Regions from separate parts of the Colwellia sp. 20A7 genome, predicted to be linked through region 1. Evidence: predicted binding sites of a transcription regulator. Region 1 holds the regulator's gene; the other holds the start of a gene.
What was found. Region 1 encodes sigma-54, which starts transcription at its own class of promoters, with help from an activator protein. Its sites were predicted from a motif close to GTTGGCACGNNNNTNGNNT; they were not measured.

Region 1 (7,821 bases):
TGCTTTTGAATAGACATAATAAGCTTTACTCTTTGGTTTTTTTAATGTCTCTGTGGTGAGTTTGTACATTTTTTTGTTCTTTACTAAAGTTTTTTGCTAGTAAATCAGCAATATAAACAGAGCGATGTTTGCCACCAGTACAACCAATCGCAATCGTAACATAACTACGATTATTACGTTCTAGATGCGGGAGCCAAGTCATCATAAAACTATTAATTTGCCAAATAAACTTTGTCACAATAGGTTGGCTAGAAAGAAAGTCTTTGACTGGTTGCTCTAAACCGGTAAAGGGCTTTAATTCTTTTTCCCAATGAGGATTAGGGAGAAAACGTGCATCGAAGACATAATCAGCATCAGTAGGAATGCCATGTTTAAAACCAAAAGATTCGACTACGAGTACCATATTTCCTGTTTTTTTCCCAAGAATTCGTTCTCGAACTAAGTCAGCTAATTGGTGTGGCGTTAATTGACTGGTATTAATATATAAATCTGCATTGGTAGAAATAGGCGCTAACAGCTTCTTCTCTAGTGATATTGCTTGGTCTAAAGGTATATTTTCTTTGATTAGTGGGTGTAAGCGTCTTGTTTCACTAAAGCGACGAATTAAATCATTATCGTCGGCATCTAAAAATAATGTTGTTACATCAACCGCATCGGGTAAATATTCAATGATTTCAACAATATCTTTAGGGTTATTAGGCAGATTACGAACATCTAAACTTACCGCGACATTATCATAATCATTAATTACAGTATGTGTTAATGCCGGGAGTAAATTAACAGGGATATTATCAACGCAATAATAACCTAAATCTTCTAATACCCTTAACGCAACCGATTTACCTGAGCCAGAACGGCCACTAACAATGATAAGCTTCATATTTTCAAGTTCCGCGTGAATAAGAGGGTTATTAAATTTGACTGTGCAGGAATGTATTCCAACTTATTTTTTAAGCCGTTTGTTGAATAAGATCAAACATTTCTTGTTGGTTTGTACATTTACGCACTTTTTTAGCTGTTTTACGATCACTAAATAACTTGGCGATACTCTGTAATGTTTCTAAATGCGCTTGTGTATTACCCTCTGGTACAAATAGACAAATGAATATATCAACAGGTCTATTGTCAATTGCGTCAAAATCGATGGCTTGTTCAGTAGTTAAAAATACAGCGATGGCTTTGTCTGTATTGTTTAGTCTGCCATGAGGGATAGCGATACCATTGCCAATACCCGTACTGCCCATTTTTTCTCGATTCATTAAGCTATCTAACAAATCGGTTGGGTTAGAGTCGATTAGTTCATTGGCGGCAAGTTGGCAAATTAGTTCAAGTAAACGTTTTTTACTCTGAACTGGAACTGCACATCGCGTGCAGTTCAGTGTTAATATATTTTGTAGTGTCATAATTATAATTGATAAAGCTAATGTTGTGTTATTTTGCCTTTGTATTTAAGTACTTGGCGATCTAATTTATCTACCAAAGTATCTATCGAAGTATACATATCAGCACTCGCTGCTGAAGCATGAATTTCACTGCCTTTTAAATGTATGGTTGCTTCAGCTTTCTGCTCTAACTTTTCAATTGTAAGTACAACGTGAACATTATTGATGTGATCAAAATGTCGCTCTAATTTAGCGAATTTTGTGTCAACACAATCACGTAATGATGAAGTTACTTCTACATGGTGGCCAGTAAGGTTAATTTGCATAAGTATATCCTTCTCTAGTTAAGTTCAGAAAATAAAGTCGCTGGTTATAGTAAACTCTTTCGTTGATTTGACGGTGGTATAGATAAAGACTCACGATACTTAGCTATAGTGCGCCTTGCAACGTTAATTCCTTGCTGTGCTAGTAAATCTGCCATTTTGCTATCACTAAGCGGTTTAGCTGGTGTTTCGGCTAAAATGAGTTTTTTAATTAATGAACGTATGGCTGTTGATGAACATTCACCACCATTTTCGGTACTAACATGGCTTGAAAAAAAGTATTTTAATTCAAAAATACCTCTTGGCGTATGCATGTATTTTTGTGTTGTCACTCTAGATATAGTTGATTCATGCATATCTACAGCTTCAGCGATGTCATTTAAAACCATAGGTCGCATAGCTTCTGCACCATGCTCTAAAAAGCCTTGTTGACGTTGTACAATGCAGTTAGATACTTTGAGTAATGTGTCATTACGCGATTCTAAACTTTTAATAAACCATTTAGCTTCTTGCAAGTTTGTTCGAATAAATTGGCCATCATTACTCGAAGACTTTGTCGTTTTTGTCATGGCTGCATATTGCTGATTAACTGATAACTTAGGAGCAGTATCAGGATTTAATTCCACAACCCAACGACCATTTTTCTTTTCTACTGAAACATCAGGGATAACATATTGATCATCACTTTTAACAACAACGTCACCAGGACGAGGGTTTAAACTTTGTATTAAACGCATCACTTCGCGTAATTGATCTTCCTTAAGGCGTGTTTTACGCATTAATTGACGATAGTCACGATTCCCGAGCAAGTCAATATGTTCACTGATAATTAATTTACTTTCTTTTAAGTAGGGGGTTTCAGGATCAAATTGATTTAATTGAATAATTAAACAATCAGCAATTGAGCGAGCGGCAACACCAACAGGGTCAAAGACATTAATACGTTTTAATACTGCTTCAACTTCATCAAGTTCAAGCCCTTCTATACCAACACTTTCTAAAATTTCATCACTTGATACCGTAAGGTAACCAGCTTCATCAACGGCTTCTATAATGGCGATAGCAACAGTGCGATCGGTTTCTGAAAAAGGTGTTAACTCCATTTGCCATAAAAGGTGGTCTTGTATTGAATCGATTGTTTCACCTTGATAAGTGTAATCTTCACTTGGGCTACTAATTGCACCTGTATTTGACGTGCCAGCACTGTAACTCTCTTCCCAAGTTGTATCAATATTCAGCTCTTCTGGAATGTCATTTTTTTCCATCGCCTCAGTAGTGCTTATCTCATCAATAGAGGCGGATGAATCTTCACTCCCATCACTAGTAGATTGTTCAGCAATTGTGGCTGAAAATGCTTCTTCAAGTGTATTTCCACTGTCCTCTGAATTGTTATCTGAGGCTTCTTGATCATTAATTTCAAGCAGGGGATTACTTTCAAGTACTTCTTGAATTTCTTGTTGAAGCTCTAACGTTGATAACTGCAAAAGCTTGATCGCTTGTTGCAGTTGTGGCGTCATGGTTAGTTGTTGTCCTATCCGGAGTTGCAGAGTTGGGCGCATCTACGTTGTCTTAATTCCTGTTATTATTATTTATAGTTACTCACTTAGCGTAAGTATAGTATAGGTATTTATTATATGTGTTAACTATAGCGTGAATTGCTCGCCTAGGTATACATCTCTTACCTTTTGATTAGCAAGAATTTGATTAGAATCGCCTTCTGCTATTATTTCGCCGTGACTAACAATGTAAGCATGTTCACATACATCAAGCGTTTCACGAACATTGTGATCAGTAATTAGAATACCAAGACCACGTTTTTTAAGATGAATAATTATTTTTTTAATGTCACCTACTGAAATGGGGTCTACACCTGCAAAAGGTTCATCAAGCAATATGAATTGTGGATCTGCAGCTAAAGCACGGGCGATTTCTACGCGTCTTCTCTCCCCACCGGACAAGCTCATGCCTAAATTGTCTTTAATATGGCTGATATTAAATTCCTCTAGCAGGTGCTCTAATTTCATTTGCCTTTCATTTTCATTAAGGCCTTTTCTAATTTGTAATATTGCCATAATATTTTCAGTAACGGTCAGTTTTCTAAAAATAGATGCTTCCTGAGGTAAATAGCCAATACCTCGACGTGCACGTTCATGCATAGGCGCAAGTGTAACATCTTCGTCGTTAAGTATTATTTGACCATTATCATTAGGTACTAAGCCAACAATCATGTAAAAAGACGTGGTTTTTCCTGCACCATTAGGGCCTAATAACCCCACGATTTGACCTGAACTTACGGTTAAGCTAACGTTTTTAACAACTTTTTTGCTTTTGTAAGATTTTGATAGATTTTTGGCTATCAAAATCGAGTTGTTTATTTCGCTGTTATTTTTATTGCTTGTTACTGTCATTACTTTTCTTATCTTGTTGAGCTTTTATTTGAGCTGGCTGCAAAATAGTGGTGACTGAGTCATTATCACTACTGATGGCTTCTAATTTCTCATTTAATGTATTGTAAGTGATTATTTCACCTGTCACCTTACTACCCGCTTGCTGCACTTGTGCATTACCTGAAATGGTAATGATATTTTGATCTGGTTGATAGGTTATCTCATTAGCTTGTAGGCTTATTAAGCTGCCATCTTCTAGCTGCTGTTTGAAAACAGCGGGCTCACCCTTAGCAAGATAAGTATCGTATTTTTGTTGAGTTTTCTCATCAACTTGACTATAAACTTGGACAATGTCAGCAATAATAGAGATAGAACCTTGATTTATGCTTACGTCATCTAAATAGCTTGCTATTTTGTTTTTTAAATCGGCTGATTGACGTTTCGATTTAATAGTGATTTCTTGCGTGAGGTCTTTTTTGGCTGCACTTACGGGTAACGCTAACGTGAGTAGTAGTGAGCTTAGTAATAAACCTGTGCTAATTGTTTTAATTGTCATTAAGGGATTAACCATTCTTTTTTTTGTAAATAGTACGTACATGTTCGGTTAATGTCATCTGTTTAGTGTTTAAGTCAATTATCAAACCAGAGCCATACATAGTGAAGTCTTTTCCTTGCACCATTACTGTTTGGTCTGAGCTAATAATATTAGTATTTAAATCGAGCTCTAAATATTTACAATGTATTTCTTGTATTAAACTATTCTTATCGGTTGCACTTAAGTGTACTCGATGATTTAAAATAACCCTATTATTTTTATATAGCGTTGCTTCTTGAGCGCTAAGCTTCCAAGGTGAGTTTTTTGTTAAATCATCATTAGTTAAAGCTATATTCGGTAAGTCTGTACTTGTAGTATTTGCTTTTACTGATGATGTTTGGGGATACAAAGTGTACTTAGGTAATTCAAAGTGTGTCACCTCCAGCTTGGCATAGTGCTCCATTCTGTCGGCAATAATTGCATGTGAGAGAACCCCTGAATCGGTATAAATATCGGTTTTAAGTGCTTCAGCTATAAAGTCTGGCGTGAGTTCACTGTCAATTACTTCACCTGGTATTACTTTCGATTGTCGCCACTCAATTATACCGTAAACCGTTGCGGCTAATAACAATAATAAAAAAGCTAAAAAATTTGTTCGTGTCATACACTCGTGCCTGTAGCATCATCAAGAGTACCTTGAGATTGCATTATCAAGTCGCAAACCTCTCGCACTGCACCAAAGCCACCATTAATAAAGGTTATGTAATTAGCTTTTGCTGATACAGCCGGGTGGGCATCGGATACTGAAATACCTAAACCAACGTGTAAAATACATGCTAAGTCTGGGATATCGTCTCCTATATAGGCTATTTCGTCAGGTGTTAAATTAAGTTGTTGAGCTAAGGTCATTAGTGCAGGTAATTTATCTTCCTGTCCTTGTACTATATGTTTAACATTTAAAGCTGACATTCGGTTGGCTACAATGGCCGAGCGTCGACCTGTTATTATTGCAACTTCTACACCGCTACTGCCAAGTGCTTTTATACCAAAACCGTCTTTAGTATGGAATGCTTTGAGTTCTTCTCCGTCATTACCTAAATAAATACGACCATCAGAAAAAACACCATCAACATCACAAACGAGTAATTTTATTTTTTTTGCACGCTCTAATACATCTAGTGAAACATCCCCATAAAGTGTAGTAGAATTTTTAATAGTGTTAGTGATATTTTCCATTTAAAGAACTCCTGATCTTAATAAGTCATGCATGTTCATTGCACCAATAGGTATTTGTTTTTCATCAACAATAATTAAACCATTAATCTTTTTGTCTTCCATTATATTTAACGCTTGTGCTGCTAGCATATCTGCTTGAGCCATCGTAGGCGATTTATTCATAACGGTTGTTATATTGTCCTGATGAATATCAATTTTCAGATCAAGAATTCTACGTAAATCACCATCAGTAAATAAACCAACAAGTTGTTTATTTGCATTAACAACGCCGGTCATACCTAAACCTTTGAGCGACATTTCTACTAAGGCGTCTTTGATTAATGCGTCTTCTGAGATAATTGGTATACGATCGCCTTGATGCATAATATCACTCAAGCGTAGTAATAAGCGTTTTCCTAAACTACCACCGGGGTGCGATAAAGCAAAATCATCGGCGGTAAATCCGCGGGCATTAAGTAAGGCAACGGCAATAGCATCACCCATGACTAATGTGGCGGTAGTACTTGATGTAGGAGCTAACCCTAAAGGGCAGGCTTCAGTAGAGATTTTGATGCAAATATGCGTGTCAGCTAATTTTGCTAATGTAGAGTTGGTGTTACCTGTCATAGCGATGAGTGTTGCCCCAATGCGTTTGATGACCGGGATTATTGCAAGAACTTCTCCTGTTTCACCTGAATTAGAGATAGTTAGCACCACATCATCTTTAGTGATCATACCTAGGTCCCCATGACTGGCTTCACTAGGATGAACAAAAAAAGCAGGGGTGCCAGTACTGGCTAATGTCGCTGCTATTTTACCACCAATATGGCCGGACTTTCCCATACCAATGACGATAACACGCCCCTGGCAATTAAACATTAATTGACAAGCGTATTCAAAGTTATGATCAATATATTGTAGCAACTCTTTAATTGCTTGTTGCTCAATGTTGATTACGCTTCTAGCAAGTTCTTTAAAGTTCTTCATAGTTCTGCTTAAACTAATTATGTGTGCTAGTTAATTGTTGTTTGGCTAAAGAGTAATGCTTGATAGCCAAAAAAACACACGAGTAATAATGCACCTTTTATACGAGTAAGTCTAAAACACCCAGCTTTACGACTAAAACATAATAAAAAGAGTAAGCCTGTAATTGCCAGCATGATAGGTATGTCGCGAATTGATGCCTCAGGGTTTATTGGCCCTGGTGCGATGATCCCCGCAAAAGGTAATACAGCTAAAATATTGAATAGGTTTGAACCGACAATATTGCCCATAGCTAAATCGTCTTCTTTTTTTAATATACTTGCAATACTTGCTGCTAGTTCAGGTAAGCTTGTACCAATAGCAATAATAGTTAAACCAATAACAAGGTCACTAATACCATAAGCTTTTGCAATAAATATCGATGAATCAACAAGGAAGTGAGCACTTAATACTAATAAAATAATCCCTGTTATTAACCAAAATATAGACTTAGATGTGGTAGTTGCATCAGGTATGTCTTGTTCAGCTTCAATAATTAAAGGGTCGTCGACTTTGCTAGCTTTTCTTTGTCGAATGGCCTTAATTAATAAAATGGATATAAAGCCAAAAAAACTGACCATTAAAATAATACCTTCAGTGAAACTAAAGAAATTATCAGAAATCATCCAGTAGGCTACTAAAGAAAATATAAGTAAAAGAGGTAGCTCTTGTTTAATCGTAGAAGAGGAAACAATTAAAGGCTTTATTAAAACGCTAAGACCTAATACTAATGCTATATTGGTAATATTCGAACCGACCGCGTTACCAATAGCTGTGTCTGGGCTTCCTTGTAAGGATGCTGCTGCTGCAACCATCATTTCAGGGGCTGATGAACCCATGGCAACTATCGTTAAACCAATGATCATTGGTGAAACGCCGATATTCCTAGCTAATGATGAGGCGCCTAAAACAAATTTATCTGCACTCCACACGAGTACAGTAAGGGCAATTAATAA
Region 2 (7,821 bases), 120 kb from region 1:
TACCACATTCAGCTTGGTCAACACCTTCATATTCTTCTTCTTCAGTTACACGAAGTCCAATAATTTTCTTCAATGCAAACCAAACAACAAAGCTAGTCGCAAATACCCAAACAAAGATAGTTGCTGCACCAATTAACTGACCACTAAAGCTAGAACCTGAATTAGTAATTGGAACAATCATTAGGCCAAAGAAACCTACAACACCATGAACCGAGATAGCACCTACTGGATCATCAATCTTAACTTTATCTAAAGCAATAACTGAAAGAACGACAATAATACCGCCAATTGCGCCAAATATTGTTGCTTGTAATGGTGTTGGTGTTGAAGGTTCAGCTGTAATTGCTACAAGACCGGCTAACGCACCATTAAGTGTCATTGTTAAATCAGCTTTCTTAAATAAGATTTTAGCGAAGATTAGTGCTGCAACTGCACCTGCTGCTGCCGCGGCATTAGTATTTAAAAACACCAAAGCTACAGAGTTAGCGCTGTTAATATCAGCAAGTTTTAATACAGAACCACCGTTAAAACCAAACCACCCCATCCATAAAATGAATGTACCTAAGGTAGCCATAGGTAAGTTAGCGCCTGGAATTGCGTTAATTTTACCGTCTTTAGTGTATTTACCTTTACGAGCACCTAATAACAATACACCAGCTAATGCAGCTGAAGCACCAGCCATATGTACAATACCAGAGCCTGCGAAATCAGAAAAACCAAGGTCACCTAAAGTGTATAAACCAAATACGGCATCACCATTCCAAGTCCAGCTACCTTCCATTGGGTAGATAAAACCTGTTAATACAACAGTAAATGCTAAAAATGCCCATAATTTCATACGCTCAGCAACAGCACCTGAAACAATCGACATAGCCGTTGCAACAAATACTACTTGGAAGAAAAAGTCAGCTGCGTTTGAATAAACTGCACCGCCATCAAATCCTGCTTCGGCTGACTCAGCTAATACAGTACCAACTAAAGCGTCTGCATCAGCAGCACCGTCAAGGCCAATACCATTTAAGAATACACCGCCGCCGTACATAATATCGTAACCCACAACAAGATACATAATACAAGCAATAGCATAGAGTGCCACGTTTTTAGTTAAAATTTCAGTTGTGTTTTTAGCTCTCACTAAACCTGCTTCTAACATTGAAAAGCCAGCAGCCATCCACATTACTAAGGCACCACAAACTAAGAAATAGAATGTATCCATAGCATATTGAAGTTGAAAAATATTTTGTTCCATAATTGATCCTATAATAATTTTTGTAACAGTAATTGGTCAGGTATAAGCTGCAAGATTAAATTTGAATGAAGAGCACAAAACTGAAGTCTTTAAAATCTGTTAATGCCTATTCAGTACCTAGCCCTACAGCAAGATGAATACAGATTAAATAGCCTCTGAATCTTGCTCACCTGTACGAATACGAATGGCTTGTTCAAGGTTATAGACAAATATTTTGCCATCGCCAATTTTACCTGTGTACGCAGCTTTACTAATGGCTTCAACTAAACGTTCAACTATGTCGTCATTAACAGCAATTTCAAGTTTAACTTTTGGCAAAAAATCTACTTGATATTCTGCACCACGATACAATTCTGTATGTCCTTTCTGACGACCAAAACCTTTAACTTCACTAACAGTTATCCCTTCAACACCAATTTCAGAGATGGCTTCACGAACATCATCGAGTTTGAACGGTTTAATTATTGCGTTAACTATTTTCACTGTAGACCTCTTGTTTTTTTAATTTTAGTTAATATTGAACTATATAATTCAATTCATGTGCCATAAAATTTAAAACAACAATATCAACAGTTTGTGTTTTTGTTACACTTTAAAAAGTAAATCGTTGCACCAAAATAGCACAACGGTTATCTGCGGAGATTATATTTGGTGCAAAAAATAAGAAGAGAAGTATTAATGAGTTACCTTAACTGCCAAATACTTAATTGAGGACGTTTTAAAATAAAATTACGTTGATTAGTTTGAATAACACGCGTTAGTTCCTGTTGCTCGATCAAATTAAAATGAGTTGCTAACAGTTCTGACAAACCGTCAAAACCAGTAACATTTTCACCATTAACCTTTAAGCCACCTAACCAGTTGTTTTTTGCTGTGTATTGCTCATCAAAGTCATAATCGGAGACAATAACAAGCAAGCCTTTACTTTGTAAACGTTGATGGACTGTTTGTAAAAATTCGCGAGGATTATAGCTACTCTCAAGTACATGCTGAGCTAAAATAACATCATAGTTATTAAAAACGTTTTTGAGGTTACCCGCATCTCCTTGACTAAAATGTATATTACCATTGTAAGGTAAACCTAATGTTTTTAAGCTAAATTCGTAATAATCAACTATATCGCCTTCATTTTCTAGGCAATAACGAACGGCACCTCCCTGTTGTAAACTAACACCATGACGTATATAGCGCGCTGAAAAATCCACACCATCTACCTGATTAAAATGCTGCGCTAGAATAAAACTACTTCTGCCAACACTACAGCCTAAATCCAAACATTTATTGGCTGTTATATTATGCTTTTCAATAAACCCTAGAATATTATCAGATATTTGCTCGCTATAATTCTTAATAGGCACATTAAAAACGTCGTTAATAGATGATTCAGCTTTAGCCGAATACTGAGCATGGAGCTGCTGACAAATATCAACATCGGTTTCATAATGGTTAGCATCAAGATTAGGTAGTTTTTCATTATTGCTTTGCACATAACGAAACCCAGCATGTTGAAAAAAATGTCGTCTAAACGCATAACGAGAATGTTTTTGAGCCTCATTTCCTGTAGAAATCCAAGAACCACCTTTAATTAAATTATGTTTACCATCAAAGGTCGGTGTAGAAAAATCATCATATAATGGGTGAACCTCAAAACCTTCAAAGCCATCAATAGTTGATTCCGTCCATTGCCAAACATTACCAACAACATCAAAGACGCCATCATGCTCGAACTCATCTATAGGACAAGAAGATGCATAATGCTCACGGTTTAAATTTCCCGGTGCTTGCTCCCAAGAAGCTAAATCACCATCGACTTTATCACGTAAACATAACCATTCAGCCTCAGTCAGTAAGCGTGTATATTGGTTTTTAGTATCTGAAGCTTGGCTGTTCTTCCACTGACAAAAAGCCTTGGCTTCTAAATAATTCACTTCTACCGGCCAATTTAAGGGTAACGGAATTTCATTCAATAAGTTACGTTGCCAGTAAGATTTAGCATGAGTATTGCTTCTTTTTTCCACCCAAAAATATGGTTTGGTCGCTTTAGAAAAGTTTAACCATTGCTGCCCTTCTTCTGTCCAAAATTCTGTTTTTTGGTATCCTCCAGCGTTAACGAATGCTAAATACTCTTGATTTGATACTAAATATTTAGAAACACTGAAGTCATCTAAGCTAAGCGTGTTATAACCATATTCATTGTCCCATCCGAACGAATCATCACTTTTGGGTTTTCCAAATTCAACTAACTTCCCTTTTATAGGCAGTAGCTTATTTTCAGGGGCATTTGTGCTATTTTGGCAAGTAGGCCAGTCTTCACTTTCACTGAGGTATTGCAAAGGCAGCATACGCATAATAACGGATGAAGTTTCAATATGAATACGTTCATGCTCACAGCCCATTAAAATAATCCACGCTAACGAATCTTTTGTTATGGGTAGCAATAAATCCATATCATCAATAAGATTTTCAATCAGCGTTGCGACTTGATCCCGATAACTTTTAACGTCAGAAACTGTTGGCCAATCATAATGTGCATCGCTTAAATCATCCCAACTCATTTCATCAACACCAACGGCACAAATAGCTTCTATTCGAGCATTTATACGTGTTGAAATGAACTTACCAATAATAAGCTTATTAATATAAAAACTAGCGGTGTGCCCATAATAAAAAATTAGCGGATGACGTAAGGGCTCGGGTCTTAAAAAATAAGCACTCTCGTCATTTATAAGGGAAAAAAGTGACTCATATTCAGCCCATGTTTGCCTAAAATATTTTTTAAGTTCTTGTTTTTTAGCCTTAACATTTGTGCCGTTTAATAAAGGAGCCTTAATAGGTATTATTTCCATAAATCATTTCTTATTTTGTTAAGTATACTTGATAGTTATTTAATATTATTTGTTTGATTTTATCGCCCAACAGCATAGGACATTCAACTACAAATGATGATTTGGTTTTATTATACTTTTCTTGGGCTGCATTTAAACTTTTGCTAAACCATGTGCTTGCTGCAAATATATCGATAGCGCCAAGAGAGTCGACATCATCCTTATGAGTAAATAATGACTTAGGTAATGTGTCAGCAGTGAATATTGGCACAAATAAATCGTCATTATTTTCATAAGCTTCAATAGCATCAATAATATTTAGTAAACCATATATCACATTAACATAAGGATTATAGTAGACGCTTGAAGCACCTAGTCGATGTTCAATTCTAGCCGTTTTTTGCCAGTTTTGTTGCACAGACATCACCTGATTGTATCTATCAAATAATAGAGGCTCTTCCCCCATATTCTGATTATGCTTACCTACTTTTTGGTATAAGGCGATACTCCCTTGATGCCCCCCTGAAATATCTACTGGTGAACATAATTCTTGGGCTAAACCATAGTGACTTTTTAATAATAAACGCTCAAAAGCTGCTTCTTCGGGTAAATATAATAAAGAACATTCAAAGCTAGTACGTAAAAAACAAAATTGTAAGTACTCACCAAAGCTTTTTTCGGCAATAAGGTTAACCCCTTGCTTGTTAAGCACACTAGCATTGAGTTGAATAGCATTAGGAATATGAACAGCCCTAGTATCATCAGTAAAAATCTGACTAGAGCCTATTGCTAGCTTACCTTGATCGCCAGACCAAATCACCGGCTCAATTAACGTATCAATAACACCAATATCACCATAAAATCGTTGAAAAAGTTGTGGTAGCTGAGTAAGCATCTGATGCAAATTCGTCGCTTCTTTTAGCGGACTTTGGCCATTAAATAAAGAGACGTATTCCCATTGATTACGCCAATATTCACTCACAATTTCACCATCAACATTTACACTACGTAAATATTGGTTAATAAGATCAAAATTTAATTTTTGAGAATAACTTTTTGTATTATTTATACGATAGCAGCCTTCCAGTTCAAAATGAATTTGAGGCTGATAACCCAACTGTTTTATATAATCTTGCAGTAACCTAATAGCACAGTTAAATAAGGATAGAGATGCTAAAAATGAAGGGGATGACACCGATTGACTTAGATAATTATTTGTCATCAAATGCTGGGATTTCGTTCTGCTGATTGCCATGATTTAAATATTGCATAGATTCTTGATATTGTATGACCCGGTTTTTACCACTATCCTTAGCATGATAAAGCGCTTTGTCTGCTTGCAAATATAGATCTGTACTGGTTTGAGCCTTTTTAGATGATGTTGCTAAACCTATACTCACGGTCACTTGTATTTTTTGAGTGCCCCCATTGTTACTTTCAGTCACAAACTCATGTTGGTTAACCGTATTTACAAAACGCTGTGCAATGTGCAAGCTTTGTACTGCGTCAATCCTTGGCAAGACACAAAGAAATTCTTCGCCACCTACACGACCAATCACATCTTCTGTTCTTAAAATAGCAGATCCTATATCTGATATTTTCCGAATGATTTCATCCCCAAAAGGATGACCATATAGATCATTCACTTGCTTAAAATCATCAATATCTATCACCATAATTGAGATAGTATTTTTTTCTTGGTAATTAGCATCAACTAATTTATCTAGAAAATTAAATACATAACGTCGATTAAACGAGTTGGAAAGTGAATCTCTAATCGATAATTCCTTTAATTTTTTATTATGATGCCATTGAAAATAAGTGAAAAACAACATAATTAATATCAGTGTAACGACAAAAACAATCACATAAACTTGCATTGTATTGGCTTGTTTTTGTTGTTCAAATTCTAACTGTTGCACTTTAGTACGTTGTTGTAATAATGATATTTCTATATTTTGTCGACCTGCCTCTAGGCTAGCTCTAACACGTAATAAACGATCAGACATATTATCTTTTAACAATTCAATTTCATTTTGATTAAACTGTTTCAATAGTTGATATGCCTCTTTGTGGTTACCTTTAGCTTGCGCTAATTCAGCACTAATCTTTAGTATTTCTATTTGCCAACGAGTACCCAGTAATTCAGGTAATGAATGAAATATTTCATCTGCTTTATTTAATGCTGTTTTCGCATCCTCTAACTTACCACCAGCGATTAAACATTCTGACTTCCGTTTGTATAGTTCGGCTTTGTAATCATTTAACCCTTCTATACTCACTGCGTAATCAATAGACTCTAATGCTTGCTCACAACTCCCTTTGCTTGCTTCACTCATCGCAATACCATAAGCCGCAAAAAACTTGCCATTAATATTGTTAGGGCTAAATTCAATTTTTTTTCGATAACGTTTATAATATTCAATCGCCAACTCATGTTTTTCCCAATAACGATAAGTGACGGCTAAACCATATATAGCCTCACCTTCATAATATGGGTACTCTAATTGTTGATAACTTATCAGCGCTTTTTGATAATATTCTATTGATTTAGCATAATCATGCATATAACCGTAAATTGCACCATAGACTTCATTAATTCTAGCGATTAAGAATTCATTGTTTAACATAAATGCTTCCATATATGCCTGCTGTAGCTCAGTTAATGGCAGTTCATAAACACCAGTTAAGCTAAGAGTGTATGCTAATTCTTGCTTAGCTTGCACAGCTAAAGCAATATAATCATTTGCTATTGCCGATGCTTGAGCTTTTTTAAAAAGATTTAGTGAGCGCTCGTAGTGACCTTGGCGCTGGAGGATGAGACCGCGAAAGAAATCAAGATTAATAGTTATTCTGGGTGGGGTATTTTCGTTTACTGCTGCTAAAGATTGCTCAACTGTTGCTTCAAACTTATCAAATAAATACAATAAATTTTCTGCTTCTGCTTTACGTAATAACCACCACAGTTTGTAATTTGGTGACATTTCGTCTAATTGTTCAGCTTGTTCAAGTAATGATTGATATGTTGTCCATGGCTGTTTATGTAAGCCATGCTCTATATTTTGCAATGTCGAACTGTCTGTTAATTTCGCAGCATTAGCAACAAAAAAGCAACAGGTAACAAATACAAAAAAAGCATATCGAAAAACTAGCTGCAAGGTAATTTAGCCTTAAAAATAAATTTTATATACTGCAAGAAATAAAAAAAGCAGATATAGCCTAACATGAAGTGAAAGTTAATAACTAGTTGTACTGCTTAACTTTTAAATAGCTTATTAAAATCAGCGATAGAAAAACCATTCAGTAACTGATCACCTATTTTTAATACAGGTACTGCTCTCATACCCGTTACAGAAAACTCTTTTTGACCTTTTGGCGTTTGCACATTACATAAGCGATAAGGGATCCTCTGCTCATCTAAATAACGCTTTGCAGTTTGACAATGTGGACACTTTTCCATGGTATAAAGTACAATTCGCTTCATTTTTTTGCCTATCAATATATTAAAGACTTACAAAAAACCCTGAATTAACAGGGTTTTATTTAGTTTAAGCTTTACAATTTATTTTTTGAGAAACTAAAAAGGTATATCATCATCAAAATCAATTGATGGCTCTTGTGGATTCACTTTAGGTGCTTGTTGAGGCTGTTGTCCTTGCGGGGCAAAACCGCCTTGTGGCTGACCTTGTGGTGCATAACCACCTTGTTGTTGAGGAGCTTGTTGAGGTTGTTGCGTATAACCACCTT

Region 2: a site for sigma-54 is predicted at 1,779-1,797, ahead of glnK (P-II family nitrogen regulator). Genes of this name have one in related genera too.

The regions. Positions count from the first base shown of each region.
Region 1 covers NZ_CP047130.1:528,084-535,904, forward strand. The annotation lists gene GQS55_RS02245 (HPr family phosphocarrier protein) at 1-17, opposite strand, end outside; gene rapZ (RNase adapter RapZ) at 26-880, opposite strand; gene ptsN (PTS IIA-like nitrogen regulatory protein PtsN) at 951-1,403, opposite strand; gene hpf (ribosome hibernation promoting factor) at 1,421-1,708, opposite strand; gene GQS55_RS02265 (RNA polymerase factor sigma-54) at 1,753-3,264, opposite strand; gene lptB (LPS export ABC transporter ATP-binding protein) at 3,349-4,113, opposite strand; gene lptA (lipopolysaccharide transport periplasmic protein LptA) at 4,094-4,648, opposite strand; gene lptC (LPS export ABC transporter periplasmic protein LptC) at 4,656-5,291, opposite strand; gene kdsC (3-deoxy-manno-octulosonate-8-phosphatase KdsC) at 5,288-5,863, opposite strand; gene GQS55_RS02290 (KpsF/GutQ family sugar-phosphate isomerase) at 5,864-6,829, opposite strand; gene GQS55_RS02295 (calcium/sodium antiporter) at 6,856-7,821, opposite strand, start outside.
Region 2 covers NZ_CP047130.1:404,044-411,864, reverse strand. The annotation lists gene GQS55_RS01750 (ammonium transporter) at 1-1,249, opposite strand, end outside; gene glnK (P-II family nitrogen regulator) at 1,394-1,732, opposite strand; gene ovoA (5-histidylcysteine sulfoxide synthase) at 1,933-4,095, opposite strand; gene GQS55_RS01735 (hypothetical protein) at 4,106-5,296, opposite strand; gene GQS55_RS01730 (tetratricopeptide repeat-containing diguanylate cyclase) at 5,286-7,232, opposite strand; gene GQS55_RS01725 (glutaredoxin family protein) at 7,331-7,558, opposite strand; gene ssb (single-stranded DNA-binding protein) at 7,652-7,821, opposite strand, start outside.